2 linked regions of the Dongshaea marina genome follow. The protein of the gene in region 2 interacts with the protein of the main gene of each other region in a pairwise test. Links are inferred from orthologs where the notes say so. Each region holds a gene or a part of one and is shown on either strand. Other genes may lie near its edges.

Evidence for each region.
Region 1: the proteins of DB847_RS21100 (region 2) and groL interact in binary tests that used the Escherichia coli proteins (3 or more experiments, as listed by UniProt). The link is inferred for Dongshaea marina from one-to-one orthologs.

Annotation. Positions count from the first base shown.
Region 1 is NZ_CP028897.1:493,804-497,995, reverse strand. The notes cover bases 1,223-4,192. They hold groL (chaperonin GroEL), read right to left. Parts: upstream 3,546-4,192; coding sequence 1,899-3,545; downstream 1,223-1,898. Other genes in these bases: DB847_RS02540 (MATE family efflux transporter), read left to right, coding at 4,095-4,192; DB847_RS02545 (co-chaperone GroES), read right to left, coding at 3,576-3,869. Outside these bases: ltrA (group II intron reverse transcriptase/maturase), read right to left, coding at 1-849.
Region 2 is NZ_CP028897.1:4,508,991-4,514,421, forward strand. What follows is about bases 1,427-4,412. They hold DB847_RS21100 (ABC transporter ATP-binding protein), read right to left. Parts: upstream 3,339-4,412; coding sequence 2,514-3,338; downstream 1,427-2,513. Other genes in these bases: DB847_RS21090 (ABC-type transport auxiliary lipoprotein family protein), read right to left, coding at 1,427-1,611; DB847_RS21095 (MlaD family protein), read right to left, coding at 1,613-2,527; DB847_RS21105 (MlaE family ABC transporter permease), read right to left, coding at 3,344-4,412. Also shown: DB847_RS21085 (ATP-binding protein), read right to left, coding at 1-945; more of DB847_RS21090, read right to left, coding at 991-1,426; more of DB847_RS21105, read right to left, coding at 4,413-4,480; DB847_RS21110 (MIP/aquaporin family protein), read left to right, coding at 4,938-5,431. UniProt on the Escherichia coli protein: Part of the ABC transporter complex MlaFEDB, which is involved in a phospholipid transport pathway that maintains lipid asymmetry in the outer membrane by retrograde trafficking of phospholipids from the outer membrane to the inner membrane.

The DNA of each region.
Region 1 (4,192 bases), 4.0 Mb from region 2 along the record:
ACCGGTAATGACAAAGTCATCCGCATATCTGACGTAATTGACCTTAGTCTTGTAACTGGCTTTAGTGTTTTTCTTCCCAAAATGAGATTCAAGCACCGTATCCAGACCATCAAGAGCCATGTTGGCCAACACTGGCGAGATAATACCTCCCTGAGGAGTTCCCGCCTCTGTTGGATTCCACTGGCTGGATTCCATATATCCTGCCTTCAGCCATTTCCTAACTATGCATCTGTCCAACGGAACATTTGCCGTAATCCAGTCATGGCTGATGTGATCAAAACACCCCTTAATATCACCTTCAAGTATCCACTGAGCCGAATTCTTGCGACTGAGATTGACAAAAATCTGCTCAATCGCATCAGCAGTAGATCGCTGAGGGCGAAAACCATAGGAGTTACGATCCGCGGTTGTCTCCGAAACAGGATCCAGGGCCATCAGATACAAAGCCTGCATAGCCCTGTCAAACATGGTCGGTATCCCAAGCGGACGACGTTTGCCATTCGCTTTCGGAATGTAGACTCTACGTAACGGTTTTGGCTTGTAGCCTTGCCGTCTTAATCGGATAACAGCACTCCATTTAGTTTCCGGGGTATCCCAAGTTTCACCGTCAACACCCGCAGTCTTGCGACCACGGTTCTCAGTTACTCGTCTTACAGCCAAAGCCTTGGCTGAAAACGAGCGAACCAACATGCGCTGCAATCTTTTGACCTGCCGCCATTGCTGATTCTTCGTTGCTTTCGCGATTCGTACCTGTAGCCCTCGCACCCTCCGATGACAGTTGTTCCAGTCGATCGTATGCCAACTTGTGGCTGGGTGTGAGAATGCAGGTGTCGATAAACAAACACTCATCTTGCTATCCTCCAGAAGTGATCCCGGAAGACAGAGAATAGATATCCCCATATGGGGCTATTCCTGCCCCACATGGGATCGTTTTGTAAGTGTGACTCATGTTACTGAGCGCACATTTCCCGACGGCTTTACACGCTTTCACGCGATTAAAGACCAAGCAGACGTCAGCTCCGTTTCCGGCAGAGGAACATTGTCCCCTTATCCACCTCATTACAAGGCAGCATTTGCTTCTTCTGCTCTCCTATTCCCGCATCCTCAACAGTTTCCCTCGCGGGTTACCTGCCAAAATGGCAAAGATACGGGGTTACCGAGTTCCGTTTCCATTACATGAGTTACTTAGGTTCTGCCTATCCACCGATGGCACAAGAGTCAGCGTATTCCCAGATGTAAGGGGAATAACCGGCCATATACCTTTTGGTCAGAGCGTTAGTCCACCCACCGACGTCAAGATCAGTGAAGAAGACGACAATAGCGTTACGCTCGTCGCGGCTGACGGTGTTTAACAGCAGTTCACTTGCGTTAACCATATAACCCAGCCTAGCCCCTCTACAGCCTACTATTGGCTGCATGCCTGCCTATCACCTCACGGTAACAGACAACCGCATACGCGGGGGTACATTGTCAGGAAGCTCCGCACATCACGTTACCGTAGATGCACTATCCCTAGGCTACTATTGGCTGAACAATAGGTCTTACTATCCAATTACCTACCCGTCCGAGTAACTAATTGGCTAAGACAATAATGAAAACAGCTTCGCACCGTGTAGGTGGCTCAAGCTTAAATAAGACACGAATATCCCCGTTACCTCACAGACACTATTAGCGCTGTTTCAACGTGTATCATTCGCTTAAAGCGAGGGATACAGGCTTTCGCCCATACCTAAACATCGGACCTCGTACGAGGACCGATATTCGGGCTTGAGTTTAAGCCCGAATATCGGGTTTATCAATTGCTATTTCGGCGGGAAGGGCAGTGGTCAAACCCTATGAGTTAATGACCACTGTGGACGTAGCCCGCTCGGCTAGCTACCTACGCGACTCTCGTCGCACTACATCATGCCGCCCATGCCGCCCATACCGCCCATGCCACCCATATCTGGCATAGCTGCTTTATCTTCCTTAGGCAGGTCTGTCACCATACACTCGGTGGTGATCATCAGACCAGCAACAGAAGCTGCGTACTGCAGAGCAGAACGAGTAACCTTGGTTGGATCCAGGATACCCATCTCCAGCATGTCGCCATACTGCTCGGTAGAAGCGTTGTAACCATAGTTACCCTCGCCTTCGCGAACGTTGTTAGCAACAACAGATGGCTCTTCACCCGTGTTCTGTACGATCTGGCGCAGAGGTGCTTCCATCGCACGCAGTGCGATACGGATACCCACGTTCTGATCTTCGTTGTCTGCGCTCAGAGTGCCCAGCTTAGCCGCTGCGCGGATCAGCGCAACACCACCACCGGCAACTACACCTTCTTCTACCGCAGCGCGAGTAGAGTGCAGCGCGTCTTCAACACGAGCCTTCTTCTCTTTCATCTCAACTTCAGTTGCTGCACCAACCTTGATCACGGCAACACCGCCAGCCAGCTTGGCTACGCGCTCTTGCAGTTTCTCCTGGTCGTAGTCAGAGGTAGACTCTTCGATCTGCTGGCGGATTTGACCCACACGCCCTTCGATAGCAGCCGCTTCACCCACACCGTCGATGATGGTGGTGTTTTCTTTGCTGATCACGATACGCTTAGCACGGCCCAGATCTTCCAGAGAGGTCTTCTCCAGCTCCATGCCGATCTCTTCAGAGATCACGGTACCCGCAGTCAGGGTCGCGATATCCTGCAGCATTGCCTTACGGCGGTCACCGAAACCAGGTGCCTTAACCGCAGCAACCTTCACGATGCCACGCATGTTGTTCACAACCAGAGTTGCCAGCGCTTCGCCTTCAACATCTTCAGCGATGATCATCAGCGGCTTAGAAGCCTTAGCAACACCTTCCAGAACTGGCAGCAGCTCACGGATGTTAGAAACTTTCTTGTCTACCAGCAGGATGAATGGGTCATCCAGCTCAACAGTACCGTTCTCCTGCTTGTTTACGAAGTAAGGAGACAGGTAACCGCGGTCGAACTGCATACCTTCAACAACATCCAGCTCGTCCTGCAGAGCCTGGCCCTCTTCAACAGTGATAACACCGTCACGGCCTACTTTTTCCATCGCGTCAGCGATCAGCTGACCAACGGTCTCGTCAGAGTTTGCAGAGATGGTACCAACCTGAGCGATCGCCTTGGTGTCGGTACAAGGAGTAGATTGAGTGCGCAGCTCTTCAACCGCAACACCGACAGCCTTGTCGATACCGCGCTTAAGATCCATTGGGTTCATGCCCGCAGCAACAGCCTTCAGACCTTCGTTCACGATAGCCTGAGCCAGAACGGTCGCAGTAGTAGTACCGTCACCCGCAGCGTCATTGGCCTGGGAAGCAACTTCCTTAACCATCTGAGCGCCCATGTTCTGGAACTTGTCTTCCAGCTCGATTTCACGCGCTACAGAAACACCATCTTTAGTGATGGTCGGAGCACCGAAAGATTTGTCCAGAACTACGTTACGACCCTTAGGGCCCAGAGTTACTTTAACCGCGTCAGCCAGCAGGTTTACACCCTCAGCCATCTTCGCGCGAGCATCAATGCCGAATTTAACGTCTTTTGCAGCCATTTCTATTAATCCTTAATTATCTAAAGCAAATTACTGTTCAACAATCGCCAGGATGTCAGACTCGGACATGATCAGAACCTCAGAGCCATCCAGCTTCTCAGTCTTCACACCAAAACCTTCGTTGAAGATAACAGTGTCACCAACCTTAACAGCCAGTGGCTTCACTTCACCGTTATCCAGCACGCGACCCTGACCGATAGCCAGAATTTCACCGCGGGTAGACTTCTCGGCCGCAGAACCGGTCAGCACGATGCCACCAGCAGACTTGGCTTCAGTTTCAATGCGCTTAACGATCACACGGTCGTGTAATGGACGAATATTCATCGATAACTCCCCTAAATGAGTTTTGTCACACGATTTTGCGGCGTCTATGCCGCATCAGTTCAAACAGCTTGACCATATTGTCAACGCCAGTCTCAACTAGATGGGGACGCATTCAATCACTTCAAGGGATGCAGCGAATTTTTTTTTAAACCGATGGGATCGGCATCACCAACCCGGCCTATTTCGGATTTAGACAGAGTAAAAAATCGCATGCTAGAATGAGCCATGCCAAGCTCCAATCCCCATTCACTCCTCAGTGATCCGATCCCGCAAACCCTGACCCGAATGGGTGCCCCCATGGCCCTGGGGATTATTGCGATTCT
Region 2 (5,431 bases):
CGATTCCACGACCTTCAAGGATTCCTGAGCCAGCTTTACGATTGAATATGGCTTACAGGTCAGAGCCATCTCCCCGGCTTCAATCCTGGAAAAGTCCAGGATGTTGTTTATCAGTGACAGCAAAGACTCGGTGCAGTGCTCGGCGGTCTGGGTCATCCCAAGCTGCTCCCGGTTAAGGCCGGACAGCTTGAGCAACTCCAGAGCCCCCACCACCCCATTGAGCGGGGTGCGGATCTCATGGCTGACATCGGTGAGATACTCACTCTTGCGCTGGTTGGCTATCTCGGCGGCTTGCCTTGCGATCTCTGACTGCTGCAGCGCCCGGCTGCTCTCATCAAGCTGTTGGTTGAGCTGCTTAAGTCTTTCGTACTTTTGCGCCAGGTGATGACCTATTTCTGCGACAATAATCATCAGTGGCAGGAAGAGAAAAAAGAAGTTTCCGATGATCGAAACCCAGGTCGCCGTTGCTTTATAATCAAGCCCACGCGAAAGGGGGGTTGGGTCCACACTAGTGACCGTCAGGTACCCGACCCCGGACATAAGTAGCATGCAGATCGCTGCCGTCACATAAGCACTGCGCCTGCCGAGGAAAATAAGTGCCACCAGAATCGCACCTATGATATCTCTCTCAAGAGAGATCACCGTCCCCCAGACCAGATACTCATAAACCGCCAGGACGATAAAAAAGAAGATAAACAGGAAAGCTTTAAGCTGATAGTTCAGCCAGCGATAGCTCAAAGAGGTAATAAAAACGCTGACCATGCCAATGGTCGACAGCGTATAACTTGGGCTCCAGCCAACAAAGTAGGCACGGGTAAAAAGGAGGCAAGTCGCCAGTAAAACAAGGAGCCCGATAAGTCGCCATGCTCGATTTAATAGAGTCTCCTGAATCTCTCTATGCTCAGCAACTCCTGTTACTGGGTGATTCGGTTTGTTATCGCTCATGGCCTTCTCAAATTAGCCCGCTGTCTCGGGGAATACTATTAGTTATCAAGGTTCAGGTTGTGCTTTAAGGCTGGCGATCAGCCACTGATTGATCTCTGATGCCAGCTGCAGGCTTGCCTGGCTGCTGGCTTTAACCATCCCTTCGGGGCTCACGATGGCGGAGCTCTCGATTTTAAACTCTTTTTGTCCAATCACTTTGCCAGTGCGATTATCTTTCAGGGTACAGGCGACCTCCAGCAGCAACTGACTCTGCTTATCTAAAAGCATCAGGCTGTTAAGATGACTCATCAAGCTGTAATTGCTAAAGCCTATATAGCCGCCGGGAACGACAAACAAACCGGCGTGTTGAGTCAGGTACTGATTGAGCAGTCCGGTCAGCATATTTTGCGGCGGAGCTACCCACTGGTGACTGGCGTAGCTGCCAAGGGAGTACTCCCCCTGGCTGAAATACATCGCCTTACCATTAAAGGGTTCACTGGCGGTCATTCGCTGCAGCAGTAAGATCGGCTGCTTGTTTGGAGCAACGACCCCAGAGGTCGATGATTCGGACTTAGGGAGCACCAGCTGGTATTGAGTCATGGCGGGCTGCTGGACCGGCTCAAGGGCACAGCCACTCAGGGCGAACAGAACCGTCATGCTTAAAAGAGCCATTAGCAAATGTCGCATATTATTTCTCTCCTGGTCCCGGGGCCTTGGGCGCCTGACCTCGTACCAGGGCCGATGGATTATTGTTAATCGTCTCAAGCAGCAACTCCAGCTGGCGAGAGGTGTTGTTTACCCGCTGCAGAGTCTGGCCTAGGGTTGGCAGTATGGTCTGGTTCATTCCCTGGACCGTTGTATTGTTGAGGCTCTTGCTTAACGCCGTCAGCTCCTGACTCGCCTTGGCGATATCCTTGGAGGTCTGCCCGATATTTTGCATCATCTGACCCATGTTGCCGCTATTGGCTGAGACATTGGCCAAAATCTTGTCAAGGCTCGCCAGGCTGTGGGCAATGTGCTGATTGCTTTTGGAAAAAGCAGAGGTAACATCGGCAAGATTGTTGAGGATCTGCTGCAAATTATTGGCATTTTTCTCATTCACCAACTCCCCGATCTGATCGGTCACTTTCGCGATGTTTTTTGAGATATCCATCACCTGACTGGTCACGCTGTTAAACAGGGAGGGGTGTGTCGGGATCCTGGGATAGGGCGCCTCGGTGCTGGGTGGGCGTAATACCCCTTTCGCCTCATCTTTATCGATCTGCAGCCCCACATAGTTGAGGCCCGTGATCCCCTGGGGCACCAAAGTGGCATAGGTGGCCATGGTAATAGGTGAGCCCTCTGCGATATCCAGGTAGACATCCACATTGCTTGGATTGTGGCGGTCCAGCTTGATTTGCCGCACCTTACCGATCGCAACCCCGTTAAACTTAACGTCTGAACCTATATTGAGCCCATCCACAGACTCATGAAATACGGCAACATAAGTGTAATATGTTACCGACTGCAACCCACGCGCCAGCCAGAATCCGATAAAGATCAGGACAAAGGTCGCCAGGATGATAAAGAAACCGACAAAGATGTAGCGGCTATTGTTGTTCATGCAAGATCTCCTGTGGATCACTGTCATGCTTTTGGAAACATTGAGCTGCCTTGCCCCGCGGCCCGTTAAAAAAATCATAGAGGGTCTTATAGCGCGTCTCTTTGGCCGCATCCTCGACACTGCTATGCACCAGCACCCGCTTTTGCCCGAGGTAGACCACCTCATCGACAATTCCCCAGATGGTATCCAGGTCATGGGTGATGATGATCACCGTCAGATCCAAAGACTCCTGAAGCCCCTTGATCAGCTGATCCAGCTCATAGGCACCCTGAGGATCGAGTCCCGCAGAGGGCTCATCTAAAAATATGATTTTAGGATCCAGCGCCAGGGTTCGCGCCAGGGCGGTTCGCTTGAGCATCCCCCCGCTCAGCTCTGCCGGCATTTTAGCAAAGCTGCTTTCGCTGAGCCCAACCATTTTGAGCTTCAACTTGGCAATGTTCTCAATATGCCGGTTATCAAAATTGGTATATTCACTAAGCGGAAACATCACATTCTCCAGCACGGTCAGGGATGAAAACAGAGCGCCCTGCTGAAACATCATCCCCATGTGGCTGGTGAATTTTTTGATCTGGAGCTCAGATAAAGGGATGCCGGCAATCTGCTCTCCATACAGGTAGATCCCGCCCTCAGTCACCTGCTGTAGCATCAGGATCTCACGGATCAGGGTGGTTTTGCCGCAGCCACTATCCCCAATGATAGCGATGATCCGCCGCTCGCGGATCTCCAGGTCCAGATTTTTATGCACCCAAAGGTCATCAAAACAGGTTCCAAGACCCTCAACCCGGATGATCACCTCATTTTGCTGCTCCATCCTGCTTATACTCCGGTAGTACTGAAAATTATCGAGAAGATCGCATCAGTAATGATAATAAAGAAGATGGCATAAACCACGCTGCGAGTCGTTTCTTCACCAATACTATTGGCATCCCCCTTAACCTTAAGCCCCCGGTAACATGCCACCGCCGCAATAATGATCGCAAAGACCGGAGTCTTGATGAGGCCGATCGCGTAGTGCTTGACGGCAACCGTCTTGCCAAACTGAATCAGAAACTCAGAAAAACTAAGTCCCAGAACCGCCTTAGACATCAACATGCCTCCCAGGATACTAGCGACATCGGCCAGTACCACCAGCAGAGGCAGAGCAATCATCAGGCCTGCGATACGCGGCATCACCAGACGCTTAATCGGTGAGAGGCCGAAGGTCTGCAGGGCATCCACCTCCTCCTGGACCTTCATGGTTCCTATCTGGGCAGCGAAGGCCGCCCCCGAGCGCCCCGCAACGATTATCGAGGTGATAAGCGGGGCAAACTCCCGCAACACCGAGACACCCAACAGATTGACCACAAAGATATTGGCGCCATAGGTCGCCAGCTGTGGTCCCATCTGGTAAGCCAGTACTACTCCTATCAGAAATGACAACAAACAGACGATACCTATCGCCTGATAGCCGGAGTTATACACCACATCCATCACCAGCCGTCCCCGCACTTTCCAGGGCGCCCTGGCAGTTTCAAACAGGGTCTGGCCTATCTGGCCAACAAAGCCGACAAAAGAGACAAAGTCTTTGATGTGCTGACTGGTTTTGACACCAATCTGGTAGGCGATCTCAAATTGATGGGTTTTACCGTTGCGGGTCTTCTCAAAGGTACTGTTATCCGCGACCAGCTTAAACAGTATCCCCTGCTTGGGGCTTAACAACAGATCGATTTCACTCGCCTGCTTCTCCTTTAATCGTCCCTGGAGTTCATTGATAAAATAGGCACCTGTCGTATCTAACCTGCCAATCTCCCTGGCATCGATCTCTTGGATCGGCATATCCGGGTCCAGGGTCTCGATGAGGTTTTTGGCGATCCCCTGCCAGGTCCAGTTACCCGTGAGCTTGATCCGGCCCTCATTGACGGTGAAATTAGCAACATTTCTCTCTAACCGGTTATTCTCAATATCTTTATGCATACCCTGGCACGCTGCGGCTCATCTCTACCCATGATTAAATACATGCACCCATAAGAATGCAACAACTGACGCTGCAGCATACTCCTTTAATCCGGCACGCGACATCTTTATAAATCCTCAACCATTTAACAAAAAACCAACATCCGAGGGCTATCAAAAATCCTCACTTTTCAGCGGGAAATAATTACCTCGAATTTGTGATCTGAAACAGGTATCTCATTTGTGTTTTCTTTACTTTCGTAATCGAACACAGTTAGGAAGGACTCGCTCAAAACGAAATGACAGGGTTGAAGTGATGGAGCCCGCATTTTCTAAAATCGTGGGCCAAATGTTCTGGACTTGTTACAAAAAATAAGCAAAATCAAAGACCGTTTGATTTTGATAGAAAAAGCTCACTCAGTGAGCAAAATCGAACATTTAAACTCACGTGATGGAAACAACACAAAAGGACAACCCTATGAGCTTGAAAAGCCAGGATAATCTCTTGGGAGAGTGTATTGCCGAGTTTCTTGGGACAGGTTTATTGATATTTTTTGGTGCCGGCTGTGTCGCAGCCAAGGTGCTCTCCGGGGCTGAATTTGGCCAGTGGGAGATCAGTATTACCTGGGGATTGGGTGTGGCGATCGCTATCTATGTTGCAGGTGGTGTCTCCGGTGCTCATATCAATCCGGCAGTCACCCTTGCTCTTGCCGCGTTTAAAGGCTTCGAAAAACGCAAAATTATTCCCTATATCATCGCCCAGGTTGCCGGAGCTTTCTGCGCTGCCGCCCTGGTCTACTTCCTCTATATGAATCTGTTCCATGACTGGGAGACAACCAACCACGTGGTGCGTGGTAGTGCCGCCAGCCTGCAAACCGCCGGCATATTCTCCACCTATCCTTACCACTCCCTGAGTAATTTTCACGCATTTCTGGTTGAGCTGACCATTACAGCCGTCCTGATGATGGGGAT